4 regions of the Pseudomonas edsoni genome follow, and region 2 is predicted to be linked to each of the others. Evidence: predicted binding sites of a transcription regulator. Region 2 holds the regulator's gene; each other region holds the start of a gene.
The links. Region 2 encodes FliA, which starts transcription of late flagellar genes. Its sites were predicted from a motif close to CTAAAGTTTNNNNNNNNNNNGCCGNTAA; they were not measured.

Region 1: C4J83_RS16265 (methyl-accepting chemotaxis protein) is a predicted target of FliA. The motif match lies at 4,452-4,479, and genes of this name have one in related genera.
Region 3: flgM (flagellar biosynthesis anti-sigma factor FlgM) is a predicted target of FliA. The motif match lies at 6,374-6,401, and genes of this name have one in related genera.
Region 4: motA (flagellar motor stator protein MotA) is a predicted target of FliA. The motif match lies at 2,959-2,986, and genes of this name have one in related genera.

The regions. Positions count from the first base shown of each region.
Region 1 covers NZ_CP027762.1:3,482,436-3,490,262, forward strand. Annotated here, with positions in the region: gene C4J83_RS16240 (acyl-CoA dehydrogenase family protein) at 1-751, opposite strand, end outside; gene C4J83_RS16245 (carboxymuconolactone decarboxylase family protein) at 803-1,363, opposite strand; gene C4J83_RS16250 (AraC family transcriptional regulator) at 1,466-2,371, shown strand; gene C4J83_RS16255 (LysR family transcriptional regulator) at 2,362-3,276, opposite strand; gene C4J83_RS16260 (aldo/keto reductase) at 3,396-4,391, shown strand; gene C4J83_RS16265 (methyl-accepting chemotaxis protein) at 4,537-6,528, shown strand; gene C4J83_RS16270 (SRPBCC family protein) at 6,619-7,077, shown strand; gene C4J83_RS16275 (DUF411 domain-containing protein) at 7,189-7,635, shown strand; gene C4J83_RS16280 (YqaA family protein) at 7,639-7,827, shown strand, end outside.
Region 2 covers NZ_CP027762.1:4,674,735-4,682,561, reverse strand. Annotated here, with positions in the region: gene C4J83_RS21610 (S1 domain-containing protein) at 1-8, shown strand, start outside; gene C4J83_RS21605 (cold-shock protein) at 51-254, shown strand; gene flhA (flagellar biosynthesis protein FlhA) at 657-2,771, shown strand; gene flhF (flagellar biosynthesis GTPase FlhF) at 2,783-4,099, shown strand; gene fleN (flagellar synthesis regulator FleN) at 4,206-5,039, shown strand; gene fliA (RNA polymerase sigma factor FliA) at 5,036-5,776, shown strand; gene C4J83_RS21580 (chemotaxis response regulator CheY) at 5,945-6,319, shown strand; gene C4J83_RS21575 (protein phosphatase CheZ) at 6,338-7,126, shown strand; gene C4J83_RS21570 (chemotaxis protein CheA) at 7,138-7,827, shown strand, end outside.
Region 3 covers NZ_CP027762.1:5,027,069-5,034,895, forward strand. Annotated here, with positions in the region: gene C4J83_RS23195 (hypothetical protein) at 1-73, opposite strand, end outside; gene flgE (flagellar hook protein FlgE) at 263-1,573, opposite strand; gene flgD (flagellar hook assembly protein FlgD) at 1,605-2,339, opposite strand; gene flgC (flagellar basal body rod protein FlgC) at 2,356-2,808, opposite strand; gene flgB (flagellar basal body rod protein FlgB) at 2,812-3,219, opposite strand; gene cheR (protein-glutamate O-methyltransferase CheR) at 3,653-4,480, opposite strand; gene C4J83_RS23225 (chemotaxis protein CheV) at 4,524-5,456, opposite strand; gene flgA (flagellar basal body P-ring formation chaperone FlgA) at 5,538-6,296, shown strand; gene flgM (flagellar biosynthesis anti-sigma factor FlgM) at 6,439-6,762, shown strand; gene C4J83_RS23240 (flagella synthesis protein FlgN) at 6,811-7,281, shown strand; gene C4J83_RS23245 (flagellar brake protein) at 7,378-7,827, shown strand, end outside.
Region 4 covers NZ_CP027762.1:579,350-587,176, reverse strand. Annotated here, with positions in the region: gene rsgA (small ribosomal subunit biogenesis GTPase RsgA) at 1-983, shown strand, start outside; gene motB (flagellar motor protein MotB) at 1,020-2,036, opposite strand; gene motA (flagellar motor stator protein MotA) at 2,040-2,891, opposite strand; gene C4J83_RS02525 (HDOD domain-containing protein) at 3,058-4,593, shown strand; gene C4J83_RS02520 (rhodanese-like domain-containing protein) at 4,651-5,466, shown strand; gene asd (archaetidylserine decarboxylase) at 5,483-6,343, shown strand; gene serB (phosphoserine phosphatase SerB) at 6,468-7,682, opposite strand; gene C4J83_RS02505 (AhpA/YtjB family protein) at 7,817-7,827, shown strand, end outside.

The DNA.
Region 1 (7,827 bases), 1.2 Mb from region 2:
GACTCGACCCCAGGTGGTTGGCCACCTCCGCCAGCGAACGACGGGCCAGGCCAATGGACATGCCGCATTGCAAGCCCAGAAACGCCGGGCGTACCGCCGGCAGGAACTTGCGCGCATCTTCATGCAACAACCACTCACGGCTCAGCTCGACGCCTTCGAGGCCCAACGCGGCGGTGTTGCTCGACTGCAACCCCATCAGTTCGAGGTCGCGCGAGCGTTGCAAGCCGGCAACCGAATCGGGAATCGCCAGGATAAACGGCGCACCGCCCGCGGCATGCTCGATAGCGGCCGCCGCGACAAAGCCGTTCTTGCGTAAATTGGTCACCCAGTGCAGGCGGCCGTTGAGCGTCCAGCCGTCTTCGGTCGGCTCGGCGCTGATTTGCAGGGTCTCGATGCCCGACAAAAACTTCATTGCATTCGACAGGCCAGTCGCCCCGGCCAGCTTGCCGCTGAGCAAGTCCGGCAACAGGTGCTCGCGCAGCCGCTCATTGGGGCTTTGCAGCAAGTATTCGATAAAGGAGCGCTGGCCCCAGCAGACAAATGCCGCCGCCAGGGAATGGCTGGCGACATTGGCGATGGCGTCAACCGCGGCGGTGACGTCGCCGCCCAGGCCACCCAGCGCTTTGGGCACGCCGATACGTAAGACATTGGACTCTGCCAGCCTTGGCAGCACTTCCTGTGGATCGCAACTGCCCACATCCAGGGCCTGCGCTTGAACATCGAGCCAACGGCTCAAGATTGGGTCAAGCATTCATGTTTCTCCTTGTTACAGCAGGTGGACCATCGCCGACGCATGCGCGCTTCAGCTTGCCGGTTTTTCCCAACGGTATTGCGCCAGCTCCGGGTTCAGCGGTGTACGGGCAAACACGTTAGCGAAGTTGCACAGGGTTGCCAGGCTCACGCCCAAAATAACTTCCAGGGCCTGGCCTTCGGAATAACCGGCAGCACGGAACGCCTGGAAGCCTGCATCGCTGACATCACCGCGCGTGGCGATCACTTCGCGCGTAAAGGCGGCGAGTGTCTCATAGCGGGCATTGGGCAGTTCGCCGCGCTGGCGCAGCGCATCAATCACGTCTTCAGGCAGCTTGGCCTTGTTGCGCGCCACGGCGGTGTGGCCGGCAACGCAAAAATCACAGCCGTGGGTGGTGGCGGCAATCAGCTGCACCACTTCGCGGTCGGCCAGGCTCAATTCTGCCTTGGCGTTGAGGCCCGAAACCGTGATGTAGGTTTCCAGCGCAGCCGGTGCATTGGCCAATACGGCGAGCAGATTAGGGATGAAACCCGAGGCCTTCAGGGCGTTTTCGAGGAAGGGTTTGGCGGCTTCCGGCGCGGTTTCGGGGGTGAGCAACGGTACACGGGACATGGAGTGGTCTCCTGATGGATTCGTGTATCCAGTCTGTTGGTTATAAAAAATCGCCTCAATAGGCTAAAGTAGCGATTACTTGCTCTTGAGTCTTTCCGTTAGATGAATTCGTCCAGTGCACTTGTCGATTGGTTATTAAACAGCCTCGAACTCAACACCAGTCTGTTCCATGTCGGCCGCTATTGCGGTGACTGGCATGCGAGCACGCAAGGGCTGGCAAGGGCGAGCTTTCACCTGATCGTTCAGGGCCAATGCTGGCTGCATATCGACGGCGAATCCACCCCTCTGCAGCTGAACAATGGCGACGCGGTGTTTCTGTTGCGCGATTTGGCCTATCGCCTGTCCGGCGAGGCCACGGCCGCCGGCGCGCAGGAGTGCCCGCGCCGGCCAATGCTGCCGCTGGACAGCCTGGCCAGCGATGGCGTGGGCCTGGTCTGCGGGTTCTTTCACTTTCATTCGGGCTTGTCGGCCATGATCGTCGACACCCTGCCCGCCTGGATCATCCTGCGTGCCGGCGACCCGTCCCTAATCGCCGCACGCAACCTGTTCGAACTGATCCTGCAAGAATGCGAGCGCACACCGGCGCCCTCTTCGGCCTTGCTGGAACGTCTTTGCCACCTGCTGTTTCTGTACGTGCTGCGTCAACAGGTCATCGATAACCCCGAATTGGGCGGCCTTGCCGCACTGGGCCGGCAACCGGCGTTCGCCAACCTGCTGGAACAGTTGATCGCGCACCCCGCTGATGCCTGGACGCTGGAAAGCATGGCCGCCTGCACCGGGCTATCGCGTTCGGCGTTTTTCAAGCGCTTCAACGAGTTGTGCGGGCAGTCGCCGGGGCAAGTGCTGTTGATGATGCGCATGCGCCACGCTTGCCAACTGTTCAAGCAAGACCAGACCGTGGCGGATGTGGCGCTGGCCGTGGGTTATCAATCGGTGGCGGCGTTTACCCGAGCGTTTTACAAGGTCACCGGGCAGCAACCCGGCGCCTATCGCAAGGCTCAAGCCTGACGTTGCAACCCATTGCCCGGCCGCGCGCACAGCTCCACCAGCCAATCGACCAATACCCGCACCCGGGGTGACAGCTGGCGGTGCGGCGGGTACAGCGCCGTCAGCGCTAATCGCGGCGGCTTGATCGCCCCCAGCACCTCCACCAGGCTGCCGGCCTGCAGTTGCTGCATGACGTGGTAATAAGGCGTTTGCACCAGGCCATAGCCCGCTTCGCAGGCGGCGAGGTAACCATCGGCACTGTTGACGGCAACCTGCTTGGGCAGGTCCACCAGGCGCAGCGCCTGCCCTACTTGAAACTCCAGGCCATAGCGCTTGCCACTGCTGCTGGAGAAGTATTCCACGACCTGGTGGCCGGCCAGCGCTTCAAGGTTGGCGGGCACGCCGAAACGCTGCAGGTACGCGGGGCTGGCACAGGTCACCTGATCCATCATTGCCAGCGGACGCGCCACCAGCGAGTCGTCCAGCGCCAGGCCACCGCGCAGCACGCAGTCCACACCCTCGCGAATCAGGTCGACCGGGCGGTCGTTGAGGCCGATTTCCAGGTCGATGTTCGGGTAGCGAGCGGAAAATTCCGGCAGCGCGGGTATGACCAGAAATCGGCCGATGCCCGAGGGCATATCGACGCGTAATGTGCCACGCGGGCTGCCTCGGGTAGCGAACACCGCTTCGGTCTCTTCAAGGTCTGCCAGCAAGCTGACGCAGCGCTGGTAGTACGCGGCGCCATCCAGCGTCGGGCTGACTTGCCGGGTGGTGCGCTGCAGCAACTGCACGCCCAGGTGCGCTTCCAGTTGCTTGATCAGGATAGTGACCGAGGCGCGTGGCAGTTCCAGGCTGTCGGCGGCCTTGGCAAAGCCACCCAGTTCGACGATTCGGGTAAACACCCGCATGGCGTTAAATCGGTCCAAAGCCAGGCTCTCCCGTGGCATTGTTTAGAAAATCCTAATAGTGATAGCGGTTTTAGCCGCTTTATCCCTCAGTTGTCGAGGAGAACAATGGGGCCTTTCCCTTCCAAGGAGTTCTCCCGATGCATACTCGCCAACTCGGCAAAAACGGCCCTCACGTCTGCGCCATCGGCCTGGGCTGCATGGGCATGACTGATTTCTACACCACCGGCACCGATACCCAGGAAGCGATTGCAACCTTGCACCGCGCCCTGGAGTTGGGCGTCACGTTGCTCGACACCGCCGACATGTATGGCCCGCACACCAATGAGGCACTGATCGGCAAAGCCATCGCCGGCAAACGCGACCAAGTGTTTCTGGCGAGCAAATTCGGCTTTGTGCGTGACCCGGCCAACCCGTCGGCACGCGGTGTGAATGGCCGCCCCGAGTACATTCGCGAGGCCATTGACGGCACTTTGAAACGTCTGGGCATCGAAACGCTGGACCTGTATTACCAGCACCGCGTTGATCCCGACGTGGCAATCGAAGAAAGCGTCGGCGCGATGGCCGAGCTGGTCAAGCAAGGCAAGGTGCGTTACCTGGGCCTGAGTGAAGCCTCCGCGGCCAGCCTGGAGCGCGCGCACAAGGTGCACCCGATCAGCGCCCTGCAAAGTGAATATTCGCTGTGGAGCCGCGACCAGGAAGACAACGGTTGCCTGGCCGCCTGCCAGCGCCTGGGCATCGCCTTTGTGCCTTACAGCCCGCTGGGGCGCGGGTTTCTCACCGGCGCGCTGAAAAGTCCGGAGGATTTCGCCGCCGACGACTACCGCCGCTCCAGCCCGCGCTTTCAAGGTGAGAACTTTGCCAAAAACCTGCTGCTGGTGGAGCAAGTGAAAGCGCTGGCTGCGCAAAAAGGCGTGACAGCCGGGCAATTGGCGCTGGCCTGGGTGCTGGCGCAGGGTGATTACCTGATCCCGATTCCGGGCACCAAGCAGCGCAAATACCTGGAAGAAAACGTGGCGGCCCTGGACATCAGCTTGAGCCCTGCCGAATTGGCGGCGCTGACGTCGATCTTTCCGGCGGGCGCTACCGCGGGTTTGCGCTACACCGAAGCGTCAATGGGCCTGGTGAATAAATAGCCTGTGTGGTCAGGGCGTACCCACTGACGGTGCGCGCTGACTTTTCTTGCACGATGGTACCTCAAGCTCCTCCTTGCCAAGCCGATAGCCCGATGAAGCTCTAACACAGCCGCGTCGATAATAAACGCTTCGTAAGGACGACCTCATGCCCCCACTGCGCTCCATCCAAACTCGCTACACCCTGTTTCTGGTGCTGTTCGTCCTGGTGTTATTTGTGTTGACGGTGGTGGGGATCGGCCAGTTGGTCGCGCCCAAGCTGCGGCACACTGAAGAACAGGTGGTGCTCAACCGCATCGCGGAAGTAGCCGAACAGATTCAGGGCGAACTGAACAAGGTTCAGGCCCAGCAACGCAGCATCACCCAGACCATCCCCCTGCTCGACAGCGATGCCATCGACAAAGTCCTGCCCGGCCTGGTGGACCAGTACGGCGAGCTGAAAGTCTTCGGCGGCGGCATCTGGCCATTGCCGAATCAGCGCACGCCGGGGCGCAACAAGCACAGCACGTTCTGGCACCGCGATGCGTCGGGCAAGCTGGCAGTCAATACCTTCTGGAACAGCGACGCGGCGCCCAATTACTACGACCAGAGCTGGTACAAAGGCGGTCTCGCCTCACCGCGTGGCCAGTGCGCCTGGGCGGCGGCTTACAAAGACGACGCCAGCCAGGAGCCGCGCACCAACTGCGCCATGGCCATCCAGCGCGACGGTGCCGCCTACGGCGTTGCCACCATTGACGTGACCCTGGGTTTCTTCAATGACCTGGTGGCCAGCAAAGAGAAAGACATCGGCGGGCAGATGCTGATCGTCGAGGGCGACGGCAAGATCATCAGCAACAGCACGCGCATCAGCGGCCCGGTGGTGTTGAAAAACATCAGCGAATTGGCTGGCACCTCGGCGTTTGCCGCTCAGGTCAGCAAGGCCCTCGCCCACCGCGACCAGGCCCAGCGCGCCGAATTCGACAACCAGGGCGTGGCCAGCACCTTTTACATGCGCCCGATCGAGGGCACGCCGTGGTTCCTGGCTACCGCCCTGCCGACCTCGCTGATCACCGCTCAGCGTGATGATGTGCTCGGCAGCCTGGCCCTGTTGCAAATTCCCATGGTGTTGCTGCTGGTGCTGCTGGCGTTCTATGCCATCCGCCAACTGGTGCAGCGCATGAAGTCGCTGAGCATCAATATCGACGCGCTGTCTGCCGGCGATGCCGACCTGACACGCCGCATCACCATCCGTGCCGAAGATGAAATGGGTGCTATCGGCCATTCGGTCAACCGCTTCATCATCTATCTGCAAAACATGATCGGTGAAGTGACCCTGGCCACGGGCGCCATGTCGACGGGGCTTGAACAATTGCAGCAGACCTCGGCGCACACCAACCGGATTCTGGTGCGGCATGCCTCGGAGACCGATCAAACGGTCACGGCCATCACCGAAATGAGCTCCACTGCCGACACCGTGGCGCAGAACGCCGCTGAAACCGCCTCCTTCACCCAGCGCGCCAACGAACACGCGGACCGCTCACGGGTGGTGGTCGGAGAAGCGTCCACCAGCGTCAGCGCGTTGATCGGCGAAGTGGCCAGCGCCACCCACACCGTGGAAAACATGCGCCAGGACGCTGCTCGCATCACCGAAACCCTTGGCGTGATCGGCGCAATTGCCGGCCAGACCAACCTTCTGGCGTTGAACGCTGCGATTGAAGCGGCGCGGGCCGGTGAGCAAGGCCGTGGTTTTGCGGTGGTGGCCGACGAAGTCCGGGCGCTGGCGGCACGCACCCAGGCCAGCACCTCGCAGATCAACGAAATGCTCGCACGCCTGACCACCGGGGTCAGTTCGTCGGTGACCGCCATGGAAAACACCCAGGCCAGTTGCCAGTCGGCCGCGGATGCAACCGCGCGAGTCAACACGGGCCTGGACGAGATGGCCGGCTCGGTCAGCCATATCAACAACCTCAGCACTCAAATCGCCACTGCCGCCGAGCAGCAAAGCGCGGTGACCGAGGAGATCAACCGCAGCATGGTGCAGATCCGACATATGGTCGAAGAACTGGTGGAAAGTGGCCACGCCACTGAAACCAATACACAAAGCCTGCTGGACGCCAATGGCCGAGTGATTGCGTTGATGAGTCGCTTCAAGGTGCGCTGATAAATGCATGAAACACTCCCGTGCAAAACACGGGAGTGCGACTATTCTGACAGCTCCTAGTGCAAAGTCTCGCCACACAGGAGGTGTGTCATGCACGCTGTCGAGCATTCGAGCCGCTTGGAGCGGATCATTCAGGAACGGTTTATCGAATCCCCCATTGATGTCGTTTACGACTACGTGACCCAGCCTGACCGCTGGCACGAGTGGCACCCCACTTCCCTCAGTGCCGACACCGGCACCACCGGCTCACTCCCGGCCGGCACCCGCTTTACCGAAGTCATCGACCTGCTGGGTGTGCGTGTGCCCATGAGTTATCGCGTGCAAATCGCCCGCCATCCAACTGAATTCAAGACTGTGTTCACTTCCCTGGCCGTGGACGGCGCCATTCACTATTTCTTGCAGCCCCATCGCGGTGGCACGCTGTTCAAGCGCGTATTGACCTACGAAACCGAGCTGCAACTGGCTACCTTGCATGAGCGCATGGTCGAGCTGTCCGACATTGCCCTGGACCAGCTCAAGCATCGGCTGGAAAACGCGCCCTTCGTATAATTTGGAAACATTACTGGCACCTTCTTCGACCTGTAGACGCTGGCTTGCCTGCGATGACGTCGTCATGATCGCCCCCCATTCCGACGACGTCCCCTTGCTCACGAGACCCGCATGAAAAACCCACTGCGACTGGCCCTGCTTTCAGCCCTGCTCACCTCCAGCCTGGCCCAGGCTGCCGAGCTGATCCCTATCGACGTACACCGCGACGCCAACTGCGGCTGCTGCAAAAAGTGGATCAGTCACCTGCAAAGCAACGGGTTCAAGGTCAACGACCATGTCGAAGCCGACATGAGTGCCGTCAAGCTGCGCCTGGGCGTGGCACCGCGCCTGGGCTCGTGCCACACCGCCGTGATCGACGGCAAATTCGTCGAAGGCCATGTGCCCGCCGAACAGGTGCTGGCGTTGCGCAAGCGCGACGACTTGCTCGGCATCGCGGCGCCGGGCATGCCCATGGGGTCACCGGGCATGGAGATGGGCGGCAAAAGCGACGGCTATCAGGTCATCGGCCTGACCCGTGAAGGCAAAGACGTGGTGGTGGCCGACTACCCGGCCCATTGAGTCGTGCTCACCGGTTACCTGGGCCTTTTCTTCGCCGCCTTCGGGGCCGCCACGCTGTTGCCGTTGCAATCGGAAGCAGTGCTGGTGGGCCTGTTGATCAGCGGCCATTACAGCCTGTGGTGGCTGCTCGCGCTTGCCACCGTTGGCAACGTATTGGGCTCGGTGGTGAATTGGTGGCTGGGGCGCTCGGTC
Region 2 (7,827 bases):
TTATCTAGCGACCCGTGCGGGTCATGGAACCCGATCCAAGGAGAGCGGCAATGGCAACAGGCACAGTGAAGTGGTTTAACGCGGAGAAGGGGTTTGGTTTCATTACTCAGGATGGGGGCGGGTCTGACGTGTTCGTTCACTTTTCGGCCATCGTCAGTGAAGGGTTCAAGACGCTTGAAGAAGGTAAAAAAGTAAAGTTCGACGTCGCTCAGGGGGCGAAAGGGCCGCAGGCTGAGCACGTTGAAATCCTTTAGGCACAGGTTTTGGGTGCTGATGCTGTCGGCGAGGGTGAAGAATACGGTGGGGGAGCGGTGTACGAAGACTAGAAAGCGAGTCTCCTAGGGACAACCTCAAAACCGTCTCGGAAATTCCCTCGATAGCTGCAGATGTACACAGATCCAAATGTGGGAGCGGGCTTGCTCGCGAAAGCGGTGTGTCATTCAGCAATGTTCAAGCTGAACCACCGCCTTCGCGAGCAAGCCCGCTCCCACATTTCTGAATCGATTGACACCCGGTAGGCGCGGTCGCTTGTTCGGTCATCTGAGCCTCAAAGCAAAAGTTGGAAGGCTTCTTGCAATACCGCCTTCAGGACGCGCTTCAGCGTCAAAACTTTGCTTCAAGGAACACGAGGAATACCGGTGGTAGATCGCTCTCAAATGCTCAACACGGCCCGTGGCACCCTGACTGATCTGTCGCGGGGCAACCTGGGTGTGCCGTTGTTGTTGCTGGTGATGCTGGCAATGATGATGTTGCCGATGCCGCCGTTCCTGCTCGACGTGTTTTTCACCTTCAACATTGCCCTGTCCGTCGTCGTGCTGCTGGTCTGCGTGTACGCCCTGCGGCCGCTGGATTTCGCGGTATTCCCCACCATCCTGCTGATTGCGACCCTGCTGCGCCTGGCGCTGAACGTGGCGTCCACGCGGGTGGTGATGCTCCACGGCCAGGACGGCCATGCCGCCGCCGGTAAGGTGATCCAGGCGTTCGGTGAAGTGGTGATCGGCGGTAACTACGTGGTCGGTATCGTGGTGTTCGCGATCCTGATGATCATCAACTTCGTGGTGGTGACCAAGGGTGCCGGGCGGATTTCCGAGGTGAGCGCGCGCTTTACCCTCGACGCGATGCCCGGCAAACAAATGGCGATCGACGCCGACCTCAACGCCGGCCTGATCGACCAGGGCCAGGCCAAGGCCCGTCGTCTGGAAGTGGCGCAGGAAGCCGAGTTCTACGGTTCCATGGACGGCGCGAGCAAATTCGTGCGCGGTGACGCCATCGCCGGCCTGTTGATTCTGTTCATCAACCTGATCGGCGGCATGGCCGTCGGTATCTTCCAGCACGGCATGACCTTCGGCGATGCGGGCAAGGTGTACGCCTTGCTGACCATCGGTGACGGTTTAGTGGCGCAATTGCCATCACTGTTGTTATCCACAGCCGCCGCGATCATGGTGACCCGTGCTTCGGGCTCCGAAGACATGGGCAAACAGATCAGCCGCCAGATGTTTGCCTCGCCCAAGGCGCTGGCCGTGGCCGCCGGCATCATGGCGATCATGGGTATCGTGCCGGGCATGCCGCATATCTCGTTCCTGAGCATGGCGGCCATGGCCGCTGGCGGCGCGTACCTGTTCTGGCGCAAGCAAAACCTGGTCAAGGTGCAGGCCCAGCAGGAAATCGCCCGTCAGCAGGACCTGCTGCCGTCGCCGGCCCGCGCCCAGGAAACCAAGGAGCTGGGCTGGGATGACGTGACCCCGATCGACATGATCGGCCTGGAAGTCGGCTACCGCCTGATTCCGCTGGTGGACCGCAACCAGGGCGGCCAATTGCTGGCGCGGATCAAGGGCGTGCGCAAGAAGCTGTCGCAGGACCTGGGCTTCCTGATGCCCACCGTACACATCCGCGACAACCTCGACCTGGCGCCCAGCGCTTACCGCCTGACCCTGATGGGCGTGATCCTCGCCGAAGCAGAGATTTACCCCGACCGCGAACTGGCGATCAACCCCGGCCAGGTGTTCGGCACGCTCAACGGCATCACCGCCAAAGATCCGGCTTTTGGCCTGGAAGCGGTGTGGATCGAAGTCAGCCAGCGCAGCCAGGCGCAATCGCTGGGTTACACCGTGGTAGACGCCAGCACGGTGGTCGCCACGCACCTCAATCAGATTCTGTACAAGCACTCCCACGAGTTGATCGGCCACGAGGAAGTCCAGCAATTGATGGGTTTGCTGGCCAAAGCCTCGCCAAAGCTGGCCGAAGAACTGGTGCCGGGCGTGCTCTCGCTGTCGCAATTGCTCAAGGTGTTGCAGGCCTTGCTCGCTGAACAGGTGCCGGTACGCGACATTCGCAGCATCGCCGAGGCCATCGCGAACAACGCCTCCAAGAGTCAAGATACCGCCGCGTTGGTGGCGGCGGTGCGGGTCGGATTGTCCCGTGCAATCGTGCAAAGCATTGTAGGGATTGAGTCTGAGCTGCCTGTGATCACCTTGGAGCCAAGGTTGGAACAAATATTGCTCAATAGTATTCAGAAGGCAGGACAAGGCCAGGAAGAGGGCGTTCTGCTGGAGCCAAGCATGGCGGAAAAACTGCAGCGTTCATTGATTGAAGCCGCGCAGCGCCAGGAAATGGCGGGTCACCCGGTGATTCTGCTGGTGGCGGGCCCGGTCCGCGCGATGTTGTCGCGGTTTGGACGTCTGGCAGTGCCGAATTTGCACGTTTTGGCTTATCAGGAAATTCCTGACAACAAGCAAGTGACTATTGTCGCGACAGTAGGGCCCAACGGCTGAGGTAGTGGGTTATGCAAGTTAAGCGTTTTTTCGCCGCCGATATGCGTCAGGCCATGAAACTGGTACGTGATGAGCTGGGCGCCGATGCCGCGATTATCGGAAACCGTCGTATTGCCGGCGGTGTCGAGCTGACGGCTGCCCTGGATTACACCCCCTCGGCGCTGGCGCCGCGTGTGCCGAACATGGAGCTCGAAGACGAGCTGCGCAAGACGGCCTCGCGGATTGTCTCGGCCCAGGCTGAATTGAGCATGCGTGGCGACAGCGATGCCAGCACCAACCGCCAGTTGTTCGCCGGCCTGCCGCTGACCGCTGCCGAGCCGCTGGTTGAACCGACCTTCAAAGAACCGCCACGTCCTGCAGCGCCGGCCCCGGCTGCCGCAGTCGACCAGCGCGTGTTCGACTCGATGCGCTTTGAACTCAACGGCCTGCGTGAGCTGCTCGAAGTGCAGCTGGGCTCGCTGGCGTGGAACCAGTTGCAAGGCAGCAAGCCGCAACAAGCCAACCTGTGGCGTCGCCTGCAACGCATTGGTCTGTCTGGCCCGTTGTCCCGCGACCTGCTGGCGCTGACCGCCGAAGTTGAAGAACCACGCCAGGCCTGGCGCATGTTGCTGGCGCACCTGGCACGCATGATCGTCACCCCGGAAATCGAACCCCTGGAAGAGGGCGGTGTGATTGCCATGGTCGGCCCGGCCGGCATGGGCAAGACCACCACCCTGGCCAAGCTGGCAGCGCGTTATGTGCTCAAGTACGGCGCGCAGAATATCGCGCTGGTGAGCATGGACAGCTACCGCATTGGCGCCCAGGAGCAGCTCAAGACCCTGGGCCGCATCCTCAATGTGACAGTGACCCACGTTGACCCGGGCCAGTCGCTGGCCAATGCCCTCGATCCGCTGCTGCGCAAGCGCGTGGTGCTGATCGACACCGCCGGCCTGCAAGCCAGTGACCCGGCGCTGCGCATGCAGCTCGAAAGCCTGGCCGGGCGCGGCATCAAGTCAAAAAATTACCTGGTGCTTGCAACCACCAGCCAGAAACAGGTTCTTACCGCTGCATATCACAGCTACAAGCGTTGCGGCCTGGCCGGTTGCATCCTCACCAAGCTCGATGAAACCGCGAGCCTGGGTGAAGTGCTGAGCCTGGCCATCAGTCATGAATTACCGGTCGCCTACCTGACCGACGGGCCGCGGATCCCGGATGATCTCCATCTGCCGCGCCGTCATCAGTTGGTCAGCCGTGCTGTCAGCGTGCAAATGCAAGAAGAGCCTAGCGAGGAAGCGATGGCCGATATGTTCGCCGACCTTTACCACAACCCCGCCAAACGGGTCGGTTAAGGCCAGGATGAACACCATGAAATGTATCTACATCGATGGTCTGCAAGCGATTCACGCGGCCAAGCCATGTAGCCTGCGTCTAAGCAAGACAAGGTAAAGAAATAAAATGGGCAGCATGCATCCCGTACAGGTGATCGCGGTGACCGGCGGCAAAGGTGGCGTCGGGAAAACTAACGTGTCAGTGAATTTGTCCCTGGCCCTGGCAGAGCTTGGCCGTCGCGTCATGCTGCTGGATGCTGACCTGGGCCTGGCGAACGTCGACGTTCTGCTGGGGCTGACACCCAAACACACCCTTGCCGATGTGATCGAGGGCCGCTGCGAGCTGCGCGATGTGCTGCTGCAAGGCCCCGGTGGCATTCGCATCGTGCCGGCCGCCTCGGGCACCCAGAGCATGGTGCACCTGAGCCCGGCGCAGCACGCCGGCCTGATCCAGGCGTTCAGCGATATCGGCGATAACCTCGACGTGCTGGTGATCGACACCGCCGCCGGCATCGGCGAGTCCGTGGTCAGCTTCGTGCGCGCCGCCCAGGAAGTGCTGCTGGTGGTCTGCGACGAACCCACCTCGATCACCGACGCCTATGCGCTGATCAAACTGCTTAACCGTGACTACGGCATGAACCGCTTCCGCGTGCTGGCCAACATGGCCCAAAGCCCGCAGGAAGGGCGCAACCTGTTCGCCAAGTTGACCAAGGTCACGGATCGCTTCCTGGATGTCGCCTTACAATATGTAGGCGCAGTTCCCTATGACGAGTGTGTACGCAAGGCTGTGCAAAAGCAGCGTGCGGTCTACGAAGCGTTCCCTCGTTCGAAGTGCGCACTGGCGTTCAAGGCTATTGCCCAGAAGGTCGATACTTGGCCGTTGCCCGCCAACCCTCGGGGGCATCTGGAGTTTTTCGTCGAGCGATTGGTGCATCAGACGAGCGCAGGACCGGTGCTATGACATCCAGCGGCTACAACCTTTACAAAAAGTCGGCACGTGACAGCCAGGGCGAATTGATCGAGCGCTATGCGCCCCTGGTCAAGCGCATTGCCTATCACTTGCTGGCACGCCTGCCGGCCAGCGTGCAGGTCGAAGACCTGATCCAGGCCGGCATGATCGGTCTGCTCGAAGTGTCGACCAAATACGACGCGAGCAAAGGCGCGAGTTTCGAGACGTATGCGGGTATCCGTATCCGTGGCGCGATGCTCGATGAAGTGCGTAAAGGGGATTGGGCGCCGCGTTCGGTACACCGCAATACGCGCATGGTCAGTGACGCAATTCGCGCAATTGAAGCAAAAACCGGTCGTGACGCTAAAGATCATGAAGTTGCGGCCGAACTCCAATTGAGTCTCGACGATTACTACGGGATTTTGAACGATACCTTGGGCAGCCGCCTGTTCAGTTTCGACGACCTGTTGCAGGACGGCGAACACGAAGGGCTGCACGAGGACGGCGCGAGTGCTCATCTCGAACCGTCACGCGACCTGGAGGACGAACGTTTCCAGGGTGCGCTGGCGGAAGCGATTGCCAATTTGCCGGAGCGTGAGCGACTGGTGTTGGCGCTGTACTACGACGAAGAGCTGAACCTCAAGGAAATCGGTGAGGTCCTGGGGGTCAGCGAATCGCGTGTCAGCCAGTTGCACAGCCAGTGCGCAGCCCGCTTGCGGGGGCGATTGGGAGAGTGGCGCGCGCGCTGACAGGCAGTGTGGGGACACTGCAGACGCTACCGCGAAGGCTTCATGCCTTCGCGGGTTCGTACCGTGGTGCCCTGGGCAGTCCTTTTTGTGTAGCGCCTGTTGATTGAAATGGCGCGTCCAGGTGCTGGGCGCGTTTAAGACTGCTTGGAGGTCGAATTGGACAAGAACATGAAAATCCTCATCGTTGATGACTTCTCAACGATGCGGCGGATCATAAAAAACCTGTTGCGTGACCTTGGGTTCACCAACACGGTCGAGGCGGATGACGGCATTACGGCGATTCCGATCCTCAACAGCGGGAGCATCGACTTTCTGGTAACCGACTGGAACATGCCGGGCATGACCGGTATCGACTTGCTGCGTCACGTGCGCGCCGATGAAAAACTGCGCAGCCTGCCTGTGTTGATGGTGACCGCCGAAGCCAAGCGTGAGCAGATCATCGAAGCCGCCCAAGCCGGGGTAAACGGCTACGTGGTCAAGCCATTCACTGCACTGGCCTTGAAAGAGAAGATCGAAAAAATCTTCGAACGCATCGGTCATTGATGCTGCCACGGGGGAGCTATGGAGCATAAAGAAACGTCACAGGGCGACTTTGAGTCGACCCTGAAAAAGCATGCTCACCAGTTGGTCGAAAGCCTTGAAAAAGGCCAGTTCGGCGACGCGGTGCAGTTAATCCATGAGCTTAACCAGACCCGTGACCGCGGCCTGTACCAGGAAGTGGGCAAGCTCACACGCGAGCTGCACAGTGCGATCGTCAATTTTCAGATTGACCCGCACATGCCCCAGGCCGAAGAAATTTCGCAAATCACCGATGCCACCGAACGCCTGTCCTATGTGGTCAGGCTGACTGAGGCGGCGGCCAACCGCACCATGGACCTGGTGGAAAACGCCACGCCGCTGGTCAATGGCATGGCCACCGAAGCTCAGGCGCTCAGCGTTGACTGGGGCCGCTTCATGCGTCGTGAAGTGGGGGCTGAAGAGTTTCGTGAGTTGGCGCGTCGGGTTGACGCTTTTCTGTCACGCAGCGAGCAGGAAAACCGCACGGTTTCCAGCAACCTCAATGACATTCTGCTGGCCCAGGATTACCAGGACCTCACCGGTCAGGTGATCAAGCGCGTGACCCAATTGGTCACCGAAGTGGAAAGCAACCTGCTCAAACTGGTGCTCATGGCCGGCCAGGTAGACCGTTTTGCCGGCATCGAACATGACCGCGAAGCGATCCTCTCGGAAAAAGATCCACAAAAACATCTCGCCAAGGGTGAAGGTCCGCAGATTCATGCCGATAAACGTGAAGACGTTATGTCAGGTCAGGATGACGTAGATGACCTGTTATCCAGTTTAGGCTTCTAAGGAGCACCCACATGAGCTTCGGCGCCGATGAAGAAATCCTTCAGGATTTCCTTGTAGAGGCCGGCGAAATTTTAGAGCAACTGTCCGAGCAACTGGTCGAGCTGGAAAGCCGACCGGATGATGCGAACCTGCTCAATGCAATTTTTCGCGGTTTTCACACTGTAAAAGGGGGCGCCGGCTTCCTCCAGCTCCATGAGCTGGTGGAGTGCTGTCACATCGCCGAGAACGTGTTCGACATCCTGCGCAAGGGTGAGCGGCACGTCGACTCGGAACTGATGGACGTGATTCTCGAAGCACTGGATGCGGTCAACGGCATGTTCAGCGAAGTGCGCGAACGTGCACCGATCACTGCGGCCACGCCGGAACTGCTGGCGGCCCTGGCACGCCTGGCAGAACCGGCCACGTCGGCGGCACCTGTGGCAGCGGCGCCTGAGCCGGCTGTCGAGGCTGAGCCGGATGTGACCGACAGCGAGTTCGAGCAGTTGCTCAACTCCCTCAGTGCGGTGAAGGCCGAAGCTGAAGCACCGCAAGCGCCCATTGCGCCTGCGGCGCCGACCAGCGAAGACATTACCGACGCCGAGTTCGAGTCCCTGCTTGACCAGTTGCATGGCAAGGGCCAGTTTGCCGCCGACGCCGTGGCACCTGCCGCTGCGCCGCAGGCACCAGCGGCGTCTGCCAACACCGACATTACCGACGACGAA
Region 3 (7,827 bases), 350 kb from region 2:
GGTACTGCCCCGCCCACCCCACGCCATAACGCACACCTCCAGCCCCTTGGCCGGACATCGACGAACTTCCCATACCGAGCCACCTTGTGATCGAACACGTTGAGGCTTGATGAGTGGGAAGAACCGTGTGGCCGGTTCCAACATGGGCCTGTCGGCTGTGATCAGGCCAGAGGTGGGAATATTCCCCGATGCCAAATGGCAGGCAAAAAAAAGCCCCTCGATCGAGGGGCTTTCGTTGCGCGTGCGCGTCAGGCCAACAGCATCAGGTCATCTGAATGATGGTCTGCATGATGGTGCTCTGAGTGGAGATGGTCTTGGCGTTCGCCTGATAGTTGCTCTGGGCCTTGATCAGGTCCACCAGCTCGTTGGTCAGGTTGACGTTGGAGTTCTCCAGGGATTTGGACACGATCGAACCCAGGGTGCCGGCTTGCGGGGTGTCGTAACCCGGCTGACCCGACGCATAGGTTTCTTTCCAAGTGGTGCCGCCCGCCGGCTGCAGGCCTTGTTCGTTGTTGAAGCTGGCCAGGGAAAGCTGGCCGATGGCCTTGCTCTGCTGGTTGCTGAAGGTCGCGAACAACACGCCGTTACCGTCAATGTTCAGACCGGTGATCTGGCCGGTAGCGTAGCCATCGGTGACCGGTGGGTTACGGTAGGTGGCCGAGTTGTACTGGGTGATGTTGCTCATGTTGATGGCAATCCCGCCAGGGTTGGCGTTCGCACCGTTTTTGGTCCACACGCCGTTGGTCACTGTGCCCGGCACCCAGCCGGTCAGCTGCAAGGTGGTGCTGGAAGTGGTGCCCGTAACAATCCCGGTGAGCTTGCCGGAACCGTCGAAGCTCAACGTCGAGGCGACCGGCGGCGTCGAGCCTGTGCCGGTAGGCGCCGAACCGTCAGGGTTACGGCCATCGATCAGGGTGTAGGATTTCCAGGTGTTGGAATCCGTTTTCACCAGGTATTGCACCATTGGGTGGGCGTTGCCCTGGGTGTCATACAAGGTGGTGTTGTATTGAGTGCTGAACGTGGTGGAGTCAGTTGGATCAAACGGCTTGGTCGTCTGATCAATCACCGGCGACGAGGAGTTCAGGTTGCTGGTGGAGTCGACTTTGGTGGAAGCCTTGGGCGGCAGGTTCGACAGGTTCAATTGCAGGTCGGTCAGCGCACCCTTGATGATATTGCCGTCGGCGTCCGCCGCGTAGCCTTGCAGGCGCGAGGTGCCGGTGTTGTTGGTGACGTAGCCGTCTTTATCCGAACGGAAGGCACCGCTGCGGGTGTATTCCAGCGAGCCGTCACTGCCCTTCTGAACGAAGAAGCCGCCGCCCTGGATCGCCATGTCCAGCAGACCGCCGGTATTGTTGACGTCGCCCTGGGTGAACTGCTGGGAAACGGCCGCCAGGTTCACACCACTGCCGACACTGTTCTGGCCGGTGCCCAGCTTGGACGCGGCGTAGATGTCCGAGAACTCGGCACGGGACGATTTGAAGCCCGTGGTCGCGACGTTGGCGATGTTGTTGCCGGTCACGTCCAGCTGTTTGTTGGCCGCATAGAGGCCGCTAAGGCCGATGTTAAAAGACATGTTTCTCTCCTTCTGCCGTATTTAGCCGGCTCTATGTACCGATAGTCTGAATTTGCGACAGCTTGACGCTGCCCATGCCGCCGGCAAGGTTGAGCAGCATTTCGCCGCCGGTCTTGCTCAACGTCACGCTGGTCACTGTTGCCGGCAGCGAGGTCAACAAGGCAACCGAGTCGCCCGTATCATTTTTGGTGCTGGCCGCGAAGGTATAAGTCCCGGCGGGGGCGACCTCGCCTTTGTCGTCCTTGCCATCCCAGATAAAGCTGGAATCACCGGCGCTTTGGGCGCCCATGTCGAGGGTGCGGACCACATTGCCGTCTTTGTCGGTGATCTTCACGGAGACGTTGCCCGTCGCCGCGGTCACCGCCACCGAGCCGGTCATGCTCTTGCTGGTATCAACCATGGCCTTGTCGGTCTGGGTGATGATCGAACGCCCGACCAGCGACGATGCCTGCAGCGCTTGCGAGGAACTGAAGTTGCTGGAAATCGCATTTACCGAGTCGTTCAGGGTATTGATGCCTTCCAGGCTGCTGAACTGAGCCAGCTGGGCCACAAACGCGCCGTTGTCCTGTGGCGACAGCGGGTTCTGGTTTTTCAGCTGGGTGACCAGCAGCTGCAGGAATGCATCTTTACCCAGCGCCTGGTTACCGGTGGCCGCGCTGGCCGCCGAAGCGAGGCCGCTGTTGTCTGTCGCGGTCTTGACCTTGGAGTTGAAAAGGTCCTGAACCGGCGTGTTGGGTGTCGTAGAAGTGGTATCAACAATGGCCATTATTTGGCGCCCCTTATCACTGACCCAGGGTCAGGACCTTCTGCATCATGGTTTTGGCGGTGTTCATCATTTCCGCGTTGGTTTGGAACGAGCGGCTGGCGGAAATCATGTCGGCCATTTCCTCGACCACGTTGACGTTGGGGTAGTACACGTAACCCTTTTCGTTCGCGGCGGGATGGTTGGGTTCGTAGCGGGCTTCCAGATTGCTTTGGTCTTCGACCACGCCAAGCACCTGCACGCCCTGGCCTGCGGCATCCTGGTTCTGGAACAGCGAGTCGCCACTACCGCTCTGGCCACTCTGGCCGTCCTGAAACATGGTGGCGAACACCGGGTGACGGGCACGGTAGGTCTGGTCAATGCTCGAAGACACGGTCTCGGCGTTGGCGATGTTACTGGCGACGGTGTTCAGGCGCGTGGTCTGCGCGCTCATGCCACTGCCGGCAATATTGAAAACACTGGCTAAGGACATGGCTTACTCTCCACGCAGGGCTGACATCAGCCCTTTGAATTTGCTGTTGAGCAGGGTGAAGCTGGCCTGGAAGTTCACCGAGTTTTCGGCGTAGGCCGATTGCTCCAGCTGGGCGTCGACGGTGTTCTGGTCGATCGATGGCTGCATCGGCGTGCGATACAGCAACGACTCGTCACCATTGCTCAAGCCTTGCGCTTCGATATGACGGCTGTTGGTCATGTTCAAGGCGAAGGTGCCGTTCTTGGTCTTGTCCTGCTGTGCGGCGAGCACGGCAGAGAAGTCCAGGTCCCGAGCCTTGTAGTTCGGGGTGTCGGCGTTGGCAATGTTGTTGGCCAGGACTTCGGCACGCTGGGCGCGGAAGCCCAGGGCTTGTTCGTGGATACCGAGCGCTTTATCGAAGCTGATGCTCATGGCGGAAACCTTTAGGCTGACCTGCTTTTCGTAACAGGGTTATAGCAAGGTGCATGCCAATTCCTTCGGGGCCCGTAATTCAAGGGTTTGCGGGGAGTTTGCCGGTGGCAATGCCAGAAAAGCGGCAACGGCCTTCCGCGTGGCGCCAGTAAAGCGGCAATACCAGTTGCCGCTTTTATGCAGACTGCCGGTAGTGACACGGCTGCTTGAACGCCAGGCTCAGCAGGCAGCCCTTCAATACAGCGGCCTGAACACTGATCATTGCGTCACCTGGGTTCGAACAGGATTCGGCGAAGCGCTTTGCGGCTGAACACCTGTTTAGGGCCGGCGACGCCAGCGCTCAGGCAGTCATCGACATGAACCCTGCCGAATCGCGCACATAAAAAACGGGAGGCCTTTGGGGGCCTCCCGTTTTTTAATGCTCATGGGCCGATCACTTGGCCTGGTAAATGATACCGGGACTGCACTGCACCATCTGGTAATGGTCCGGCAACCCGTTCAGCGCCTCGGACGCACCGAGGAACAGGTACCCACCACGCTTGAGCGTGCCGTGGATGCGCAACAGGATGTCTTTCTTCACTTCGGCCGAGAAATAGATCAGCACGTTGCGGCAGAACACCATGTCGAACTTGCCCAGGCTGGCGTAGCTGTCGAGCAGGTTGAACGAACGAAACTCTACCCGGCTCTTGATCGGTGCCTTGACCGCCCAGCGTCCCGCCCCTTTGGGGTCGAAGTAACGTTGCAGGCGCTCCTGAGACAAACCGCGGCCCAAGGCCAGGCTGTCGTACTCACCGGTCTTGCAATTGGTGAGCATGGTGCCGGACAAGTCAGTGGCGACAATCTGCGCCCCGGCCTTCAACTGGCCCATGTTAGTGCGCTCGAACTCGTCGATGGACATCGAGATCGAGTACGGTTCCTGCCCCGAGGAGCAAGCGGCCGACCAGATACGCAAGCGCTGGCCCGGACTGGCCTTGATGGCCTCCGGCAGCACTTTGTTCTTGAGCACTTCGAAGGGGTAGGTATCCCGAAACCACAGGGTTTCGTTGGTGGTCATGGCATCCACCACCATTTCCTTGAGCCCACTGCGCGGCTGGCCCTGAATGCGCTGGACCAACTCGCCCAGGGACTTGATGCCCTGCTGCTCCATCAGTTTGTTGAGACGGCTGGATACCAGGTACTGCTTGTTTTCACCGAGCAATATGCCACAGGCTTTTTCCAGGAAGACCCGGAACTGTTCGAAATCCAAATTACCCGTAGACAATGATACCGCCTCTTAAATCGTGTGACCGCCAGGGGAACTCCCCTTAGCCGTGATCTGCTGCCTTGATCCGGTCGACTACCCGGGATGCCAGGTCATCAGGGCGGAATTTGGCCAGAAAGTCATCGGCACCGACCTTCTTGACCATCGCCTGATTGAATACGCCCGACAACGAAGTATGCAGGATGATATGCAGTTTTTGCATGCGTGGATCGTTGCGTATCTCGGCCGTGAGCGTGTAGCCATCCATTTCCGGCATCTCGATGTCGGAGATCATCATCAAAAATTCTTCTTCCGGCTTCTTGCCTTCGTCCACCAGCTTGCGCAGGTAATCCAGGGCCTGGCGACCATCGTTGAGGGCCACCACTTCCACGCCGACGGTTTGCAGGCAACGGCTCACCTGTTTGCGCGCAACCGAGGAATCGTCCACGGTCAGCACGCGCAGCGAGATTGCCTTGTGCGCCGTTTCGGCGTCGACGACGCCCACCGAAATCGATTCGGAGGTCGGTGCCACTTCCGCGAGGATCTTCTCCACGTCGATGATTTCCACCAACTGGTTATCGACCCGAGTCACCGCCGTCAGGTAGTGATCGCGCCCCGTGCCCTTGGGCGGCGGGTGGATTTCTTCCCAGTTCATGTTGACGATGCGTTCCACCGAGCGCACCAGGAAACCCTGGGTCTTGGTGTTGTATTCGGTAATGATCACGAACGGGTTCTGGCGGTCCTGCAGCCCCGCAGAGCCGGTGGCCAAGGCCAGGTCAAGAATGGGGATGGTCGCACCACGGATGTTGGCCACGCCACACACCACCGGACTGGACTTGGGCATGATCGTCAGCTTGGGACACTGCAACACTTCCCGCACTTTAAACACGTTGATGCCATACAGCTGCTTGCCGTCCAGGCGAAAAAGCAACAACTCCAGGCGATTCTGCCCTACCAGCTGTGTGCGCTGGTTTACTGAATCCATTACTCCTGCCATGCCCAGACTCCTACGCAAAAACCTTAGGGGTACGACGCGTACCCAACACTAAACGGCACGAGCTTTGCTATTTATTGATTTATGAACCTTAAAACGACAGTTTCCCGACGCATCCCACGCTACCGCAGAGTTGTCTGCGTCTGGCTGGCATTGCTTGCCTTGGGCGCAGGCACCACGGCCCGTGCAGATAATGTCACCTTGCCTGATCTCCTTATCGGCGTCACTCAAGGCTTTCTTGAATTCACTGTAGAAGATTATCTGGCGACCACGCAGGCGCCGGGGCGTTATGAAATTCAGGTGAACCCGCTGGACCCGCGCCTGCGCATGCCCATGTGCGACAAGGAATTGACAGCCACGCTGGAAAGCCCCGCCCAGCCCATCGGCCGCGTGACGGTCAAAGTGCGCTGCGACGGCGCCTCGCCCTGGACCGTGTTCGTCCCGGCGCAGGTCAAACTGTTTCGTGATGTAGTGGTTGTCACACGCCCGCTCAAACGGACGGGCATCATCGGGTTTGAAGACGTTGCGCTGCGTGAACGGGATATCAGCTCGATCAATCAGGGTTATCTCACCTCGGTGGACCAGGCCGTCGGGCAAAAACTTACCCGACCAATGGTCACCGACCAAGTGATTACGCTGGTGCATCTGGAACAGGCCGAGGTGATTCGCAAGGGCGACCAGGTGGTGATTTCCGCCAGCAGTGGCGGGCTGACGGTAAAGATGCCGGGCGAGGCGCTGTCCAATGGCGGCATGAGCGAACAGATTCGGGTCAAAAACCTCAATTCCAATCGCGTGATCAAGGCACAGGTGATGGCGCCAGGCCAAGTCGAGGTCGCTTTATAGATCACTGGTATCAAGCGCCAGCTTTTCCTACACTGTGCGTTGGATGTCGACCTGTACAGGTTTATTGTCAATCGAGCCTAAAGTTTGTCCGGGTATGGCCGAAAACATGGCAAGCGTCCAAATACCCAGAGGTTTTTTTATCATGGTCATCGATTTCAGTCGTTTGAATAACACCCCGGCATTGCCCGGCAATACGCGCACCAGCGGTGCCAAGGACAGCGTAGAAGCCAAGGCCCAGCCAGCGCCCGCCAAGACCGAACAGGCCGGCGCCAGCCAGAGCGGGGAATCGGTTCACCTGAGCAATGAGGCTCAACAGTTGCAAAAGGTCACTGACTCGCTGCGCGACCAGCCGGTTGTCAATAAAGCCCGTGTGGCCGAGTTGAAACAGGCCATCGCCGATGGCAGCTATAAAGTCGACAGCAACCGTGTAGCCAGCAAGCTGCTCAACTTCGAAGCCGAGCGCTAGGCAAAGGCCTGCGCAGGGCTTTTGGACGCTTAAAACCCAAGGCCAGCCATGCACCACGACGAACATTTGCTTCAACTGATCATTGATGATCTGGCGCCGACGCAACATCTGCTCGAGCTGCTAAAGGAAGAATCCCTGGCCCTGTATGGCCGGGACATGCGCTTGCTGGAAGAAATCCTGGCGCGCAAGCAGTCGCTGATTGTGCTGCTTGAACAGCATGGCAAAAAGCGTAGCGAAATTCTTGTCAGCCTGGGCCTCCCGGCTGATCACGACGGCCTCGCACAACTGGCCAGCCACTCTTCGGTGGGCGATCAGTTGCTGGCGCAGAGCACCGCACTTAATCAATTGCTTGCCCAGTGCCAGGAAGCCAACCTGCTCAACGGTCAGTCGATCCAGCTGCAGCAAGCGACGACTGCCAACCAGTTGCGCATACTTCACGGCGGAGAACCCCCGGCGCTGTACAACGCCCAGGGTTCCACCTCGCGCCTGGTCAAGCCAAGCACCCGCAGCCAAGCCTGACAGTGGTTTACAGCGCGCCCTATCCAAGGCGCGCTACATGCTGGCAAAATGCCGGTTCTTGCGTGTAGTCGTATTTTGTCTGGAGATGGAAGAACCGTGTTCAACGCCCTTAATGCGGAAGATGCTCCGCAGCCACCCAAGGTGCTCACCACGCCTCTGGAAATCGCCAGCACATTGCGGATGCTGCAAGAAAGCCATGATCCACTGATCATTACATTCCATGAACGCAGCCAGCGCTTTCAGAGCTACCTGGTGGACGTTGACCGGGACAGCAAGACGCTGATCCTGGACGAAATGATTCCGCGTGACGGTGAACGCTACCTCGAGAATGGCGAACCTTTCCGCATCGAAGGCTTCCACGATGGCGTACGCGTCGCCTGGGAAAGCAACGGCACACTGACCATCAGTGAAAAAGACGGCCACCGCATCTACACCGGCAGCATGCCCGACGAGGTGGTCTACCACCAACGCCGCAATGCCTTTCGCGCGGCGTTGAAGCTGGCACAACTGGTCAGCATCGAATTGGGCGGCGAGAAGCTCAAGGCG
Region 4 (7,827 bases), 2.4 Mb from region 2:
TCCAAGGTGAGCGCGCTGCTCGCGCCGCCAAACGTGAATCCTCCGCCGTAGAGGCGCTCGAGGGCGGCGACCTGGGCCCCGAACAGACGGGTCTGGTGATCGCGCACTTTGGTGTGCAGGTCGAAGTCGAGGCGCTGGAAGGCGAACTCGCAGGCTCTGTTTCCCGCTGCCACTTGCGCGCCAACCTGCCTGCGCTGGTGACCGGCGACAAGGTCGTGTGGCGCGCCGGCAACCAGGGGATCGGCGTGATCGTCGCCCAGTTGCCGCGCACCACCGAATTGCGCCGCCCTGACAGCCGCGGCCAGCTCAAGCCGGTGGCCGCCAACGTCGACATGATCGTGATCGTGTTCGCGCCGCTGCCCGAGCCGCATGCCAACCTGATCGACCGCTACCTGGTCGCGGCCGAGCATGCCGGCATTCGCCCGCTGTTGCTGCTGAACAAATTCGACCTGATCGACGAGCAGAACGCCCCGGCGCTCAACGCGTTGCTGGCGGTCTACCGCACGCTGGGTTACCCGGTGCTGGAAGTCTCGGCGCATCACGGCAATGGCATGGAACAGCTGCAACAGCAGTTGGACGGGCGCATCAGTGTGTTCGTCGGCCAGTCGGGCGTGGGCAAGTCGTCGCTGGTCAACAGCTTGTTGCCGGAAGTCGACACCCGTGTCGGCCCGCTGTCGGAACTGTCCGGCCAGGGCACCCACACCACCACCACCGCGCGGTTGTTCCACTTCCCGGGCGGCGGTGAGCTGATCGACTCCCCGGGTATTCGTGAATTTGGCTTGGGCCACGTCAGCCGCAGCGATGTGGAAGCGGGCTTCATCGAGTTCAACGACCTGATCGGCACCTGCCGCTTCCGCGACTGCAAACACGACCGCGAGCCCGGTTGTGCACTGCTCAAGGCGCTGGAAGACGGTCGCGTTCAGCAGCAGCGCATGAACAGCTACCGGTCGATTATTGCAAGCTTGCCCGAGAGCAGTTACTAAACCGTTGTGGCGAGCCCGCTCGCCACAATCGCTCTGTTACGACCCAGGCGCCGTAGGATCTTTCACCCCACCATCATCAAACAGGTTCAGCTTCTGCCGCAGCTCGTGGGCCGGCAGCGGCTCCTGCCCTGGCGGAATCGCGTTCGGGTCGGCCGGCACTTCGCCCGGTGCGCCCTCGCCTTGGGTCGGTGCTGCCGGCGCTGCGCCCTGATCGCCTTCGATCGCACGCTGGGCCTTTTTGGTCAGCACGACAATATCAATCCGACGGTTGATCGGGTTGAACGGATCTTTAGGATCAAATAGCTGCGACGACGCAAAACCCACCACACGTGCCACTTGCGGGTCCGGGTAGCTGCCCGCGACCAGCGCACGGCGGGCGGCGTTGGCGCGGTTGGCCGAGAGTTCCCAGTTGCCGAAGTCACCCTGGCCCGCATACGGCTTGGCGTCGGTGTGGCCGCTGATGCTGATCTTGTTCGGCACCGCCTTGATGGTGTCAGCCATGGCCAGCAGGATGTCTTCAAAATAGGGTTTCAGGCGCGCGCTGCCAGAGTCGAACATCGGCCGGTTGGCGGCGTCGGTGATCTGGATGCGCAAGCCTTCCGGCGTGATTTCGAAAGAAATCTGATCCTTGAATTTCAGCAGCTGCGGATTCTCTTCAACCTTGGTCTGCAGTTCCTGCAGCAACAATTCCAGACGTTCCTGCTCGACCTGCTCGGCCATGGCCTCGACGGTATCGCGCTCGATTGGAATGTTTTCCTGCGGCGATTCGGTCTTGACCTCCGGGTTGATGGTGCGCTCGGGCGCCAGCTGCGGCGAGCCGCCCAGGTCGATGACAAACGGTGTTCCGCTTTCCGAAAAGCCAATCGGGTCTTTGAAGTAACCGGCGATGGCGATCTTCTGTTCGGGCGTGGCGGTGGACATCAGCCACAGCACCAGGAAGAACGCCATCATCGCCGTCGCAAAGTCGGCGAAGGCGATTTTCCAGGCGCCGCCATGGTGCCCCGCAGCGAAGCGCTTGACGCGCTTGATGATTATCGGCTGGTTGTTTTCCATGACTTAGCGACCGCGAACCGCTTGTTCCAGCTCGGCAAAACTTGGGCGATGTTTCGGGTACAGCACCTTGCGCCCGAACTCCACCGCCAGCGATGGCGGCATGCCGGACGCCGAAGCCACCAGGCAGGCCTTGATCGCTTCGTACAAATTCACTTCTTCCTTGGCATCATGGGCCAGGGAGGTCGCCAGAGGGCCGAAGAAACCATAGGCCGCGAGAATACCGAAGAAGGTACCCACCAGGGCCGCGCCCACGTGCATGCCGATGGCCTTCTGGTCGCCTTCGCCCAGGGACGCCATGGTCACCACGATGCCGAGTACCGCCGCGACGATACCGAAACCGGGCATGCCGTCGGCGATGCCGGTCACGGCGTGGGATGGGTGTTCCAGCTCTTCTTTGAGGCTGAACAACTCCATGTCGAACAAGCCTTCCAGCTCGTGCGGCGCCATGTTGCCGGAGGACATGATGCGCAGGTAGTCGCAGATGTAGGCGGTCATGCGCTCGTCTTTGAGCACCGCCGGGTACTTGGCGAAAATCGGGCTGGCGGCGGCGTCTTCAATGTCGCCTTCGATAGCCATCATGCCTTCGCGGCGACTCTTGTTGAGGATCTCGTAGATCAGCCCCAGCACTTCCAAATAAAAGGTGTGGGAGAAGCGCGAGCTGAACATGCCCAGCGACTTCTTGATCACGTGCATGGTCATGTAGCCGGGGTTGGCCTGCAGGAATGCGCCAAACGCGGCACCGCCGATGATCAACACTTCGAAGGGCTGGATCAGCGCAGCAATTTTACCGTGGGACAGGACGTACCCACCGAGCACACTTGCGATGACGACGATGATGCCGATAATTTTAGCCATAGGAGATTGGTACTTGCGCCGTCGGGTTCATGGACATATTGGGTGAAGCTGAAAACTCTTGTTCTACTTATCGGCAAAACTGCGCCAGACTATAGCCCGTTAAGGCGAAAAGCCAATTCGGCCCGTTCCGGGCGTGTAGAACGCAAGTGATGATCGCGCCCCAATCATGGCTAATGAAACGACAGCTCCAACGACAAAACCCACTACCCTCGCGGCTTGGATAAAGCGCCTGGACGATGTGCTGCTGCCTGTTCCTCAGGCTAGTCACGAACGCGTGTGCAAGGCCATCCGCGATAGCCGTAGTTCTTTACGGGATATTGCCGAGCTGATGCAACACAGCCCGGCGCTGGTGCTCAGCGTGATGCGCGAGGCTAACGGCCAGGCCCATGGCAGCCTGTCGGGGCCGGCGGAAAACCTCGAAGTGGCGCTCAACCGCCTCGGCCTCAAACGCGCCGAGGAGTTGCTGGCGCGCCTGCCCTCGGTGCCGGAAAAAGACATTCCGGTGGCCCTGCGCCAACTGCTGCTGGTGAGCCAGCACGCCTCCCAGCAAGCCAACGGTTTGTTCGCCAGCCGCCTCGCGCGGTTGTGGCAAGACATTCATTGGGGCAGCCTGCTGTTTCTGTCGCCGCTGTGGCCGATGGCCGTCGCGTACCCCAAGCTTCTGGAAGAATGGGAACTGCGGGTGATCCACAAAGGCCAGTCGGCACACAAGGTCGAACAGGCACTGTTCGGTGTGCGCCTGCTGGACTTGTGCCGCGGTTTGACCGAAGCCTGGCACCTGCCGATCTGGGTCTCCCAAGGCTACAACATGCTGCTGACTGAACAGCGCTTGCTGGTCAAGGCGCTGCGCATCGCCCGTGAAGACGACGCGCTGCGCCAACAGCAATTGCTCGACGCCGAACCCAACCTGCGCCGCTGGCTGAACCAGCCGGCCAACACTGTGCTGCTGGCCAACGGCCTGGCGATGTCCGCGCAGGAATCCTGGACTTGCCCGCACACCGAGCGCTGGCAGTACCTCACGGCGCTGTACCTGCAAGAGCCGCTGAGTGACGTGCAGCAACAGGTTCACCAGCAAGCGGTGACCAGCGCTCGCACAACCTTGATGCCTGACCTCTGGCACCCGGCGTTGTCGCTGATCTGGCCGTGGCATGTGCAGAAAATCCATCGCGGCCTGTTGCCGGCGCCGCCGCCCACTGCCGAGGCACTCGCCGTGTGGCGCAAGCGTTGCACCGAGCTGCTGGTCGAACCGAGCCGTTTTGCCAATGCCATGCACCTGACCAACTGCGCCCGAGAAGCCCTGGTCGCCAGTGGCATGCAGCGCGTCTTGTTGTTCATGGCGGACCGCGCCCTGAGCACCTTGCGCGTTCACCAGGCTGACGGCTTGCCCAGGGACGCGGCGAACCTGAGCCTGGACGTGGTCAACAGCACGCTGCTGCAGCGCCTGCTGGAAAAGTCTGCCCAGATACGCCTCACGCCAGACAACCACGCACAGTTCTCGGCCTTGCTGCCGCCGATCCTGCGCCGCCTGTTCAATGGCGAACACCTGTTGCTGCGTTCGTTGAGCTGCAACGGCAAGGTCGTGATGCTGATGGTCGCCGATCAGGGCGGTGGCCCCTTCTCGGAAACCACCGTGCAGGCCTTCGGCAAAACCGCTCAATGCATCGAGAAAGCGCTGCACAGCTTTACCAACCGCAGCGCTTGATGCTTGCGCTACAATCGCCCTCTTTTATCGCCAACAATTGTGCCCAGGAGACCTCACATGCCTGACTTCTCTGGCTTGCCGCTGGTGATCGAGTCCAGCGACCTGCTCGGTCAACTGGATGCCGAACACCTGATTCTGGTGGACCTCACCAGTGCTGCCCGCTACGCCGAAGGGCATATCCCCGGCGCGCATTTCGTTGACCCCAAGCGCACCCAACTGGGCCAGACGCCCGCACCCGGTTTGCTGCCGCACAAGGCCGACCTCGAAAAATTGTTCGGCGAACTGGGCCACACCCCGGATGCCACCTACGTGGTCTACGACGACGAAGGCGGCGGCTGGGCCGGGCGCTTCATCTGGTTGCTCGACGTGATCGGCCACCAGAAATACCACTACCTGGACGGCGGCCTGCTGGCATGGCTGGACGGTCAGCATCCGCTATCCACCGAGGTGCCCGCCCCTGTCGGCGGGCCGGTGAGCCTGACCTTGCACGACGGCCCTACCGCCACCCGCGAATACCTGCAAAGCCGACTTGGCGCGGCCGACCTGGGTATCTGGGACGCACGCGGCCCCCTGGAATACTCCGGCGAGAAAGTGCTCGCAGCCAAGGGCGGACACATCCCCGGCGCGGTGAACTTCGAATGGACCACCGGCATGGACAAGGCGCGCAGCCTGCGTATCCGCCGCGACATGCCGCAGATTCTGGAAGACCTCGGGTTGACCAAAGACAAAGAAATCATCACCCACTGCCAGACTCACCACCGCTCTGGCTTCACCTACCTGGTGGCCAAGGCGCTCGGTTATCCGCGAGTCAAAGGTTATGCCGGTTCCTGGGGCGAATGGGGCAACCACCCCGACACCCCCGTTGAGATTTAAGGTTTAAGGACAGTTAATGAAAAAGCAGTTGTTTATCCTCAGCCAGTACTTGCTGCCGCACCACTTGCTCTCGCGACTGGCCGGCTGCATCGCCGAGTGCCGCGTGCGCTGGTTCAAGAACGCCTTCACCGCCTGGTTCGCCAAGCGCTATCAGGTGGACATGTCCCAAGCCCTGGTTGAAGACTTGACCGCCTACGAGCATTTCAACGCCTTCTTCACCCGCGCCTTGAAAGACGGCGCGCGCCCGCTGGATCAAACCCCAGGCGCGGTACTCAGCCCGGCCGACGGCGCCGTCAGCCAGCTTGGCCCAATCGAACACGGCCGCGTGTTCCAGGCCAAGGGCCACAGCTTCAGCGTGCTGGAATTGCTGGGCGGCGATGCCGCATTGGCTGCACCGTTTATGGGCGGTGATTTCGCCACTATTTACCTGTCGCCCAAGGACTACCACCGCGTGCATATGCCGCTGGCCGGTACGCTTCGCGAGATGGTCTACGTGCCAGGTCGAATTTTCTCGGTCAACCAGACCACCGCCGAAAACGTGCCTGAGCTGTTTGCCCGTAACGAACGTGTTGTCTGCCTGTTCGACACCGAACGCGGCCCGATGGCGGTGGTGTTGGTGGGTGCGATGATCGTCGCGTCGATTGAAACCGTATGGGCCGGGCTGGTGACGCCGCCAAAACGCGAGCTGAAAACCTTCCGCTACGACGAGGCTGCACGCGCACCGATTCACTTGGAGAAAGGCGCAGAACTGGGCCGTTTCAAGCTGGGTTCGACTGCAATTGTGCTGTTCGGGCCGGACCAGGTTAAGTGGGCCGAAGAACTGGTGGCGGGCACGCCGGTACAGATGGGCCAGGGCATCGCCGCTCCTAAAGCCTGACACCAAACCCAATATGGGAGGGGGCTTGCCCCCCGAAAGCTGTGTTTCAGTCACCTCATCGGGTGACTGACTCATCGCAATCGGGGGCAAGCCCCCTCCCACATTTTCAACTGCGTTTTGCCAGTTACAACTGACCGTCGCGGTCGCGCAAGCCCAGCAGGTACAACACGCCATCCAGCCCCAACGTCGAGATCGCCTGCTTGGCCGATTGCTTGACCAGTGGCTTGGCGCGGAACGCCACACCCAACCCGGCAATTGCGAGCATCGGCAAGTCATTGGCGCCGTCACCGACCGCAATGGTCTGTTCCAGACGCAAACCTTCCTTATGCGCCAATTCCCTCAGCAAATCCGCTTTGCGCTGCGCGTCGACAATCGGCTCCACCGCCACGCCCGTCACCTTGCCATCCACCACTTCCAGCTCGTTGGCGAACACATAATCGATGCCCAGCTTGGCCTGCAGTTGCTTGGCGAAGTAGGTAAACCCGCCCGATAGAATCGCGGTCTTGTAGCCCAGGCGCTTGAGCTCGGCGAACAGGGTTTCGGCGCCTTCGGTCAGGCGCAACGAGGCGCCGATCGAGTCCAGCACGCTCACATCCAGGCCTTTGAGCAGCGCCAGGCGCTCCTTGAAGCTGGCACGGAAATCCAGCTCACCGGCCATGGCGCGCTCGGTAATTTCAGACACTTGCTCGCCGACACCGGCAGCCTTGGCCAGCTCGTCGATGACTTCGGCTTCAATCAGCGTGGAGTCCATGTCGAACACCGCCAGGCGGCGGTTGCGGCGGAACAGCGAGTCTTCCTGGAAGGCGATGTCAACATTCAGCTCTTGAGCCACGCTCAAGAACTCGGCGCGCAGGGCTTGCGGATCCGCCGGTTCGCCGCGCACGGAAAACTCGATGCAGCCCTTGCCCTTGTCGGCTGGCGTATCAAGCGGCATGCGACCCGACAAACGGTCGATATGATCAATATTCAAACCGTACTGGGCGGTAATCGAGCTGACGCGCTGCAATTGCTCGGCGGTAACTTTGCGAGTCAGCAGCGTGACGATGTGGCGTTTTTTGCCCTGGCCTTCCACCCAATGCTGGTAATCGACTTCGGACACCGGCGTGAAACGCACCTGCTGATCGAGCTTATACGCCGTAAACAGGATGTCCTTGAGCACCGAAGAAGCCTGTTCGGTACTCGGGATTTCCACGAGGATGCCGAACGAGAGGGTGTCGTGGATCACCGCCTGGCCGATGTCGAGAATGTTCACACCACCCTGGGCCAGCACACCGGTAATGGCTGCGGTGAGACCCGGTCGGTCAACACCTGTGATGTTTATCAGGACAATTTCGCGCAAAGCGCACCCCCAGGCTGGAAAAAAACCGCATTCTACCCACTTTCAGTGACCATCGGGCACAGCCAGCGCTTTGCCGGTCCCAGGCCTGTCGCTATACTGCGCGTCAACTTCACGGACTAAAGAGCCGAGCTCAAGTGAACCGGCC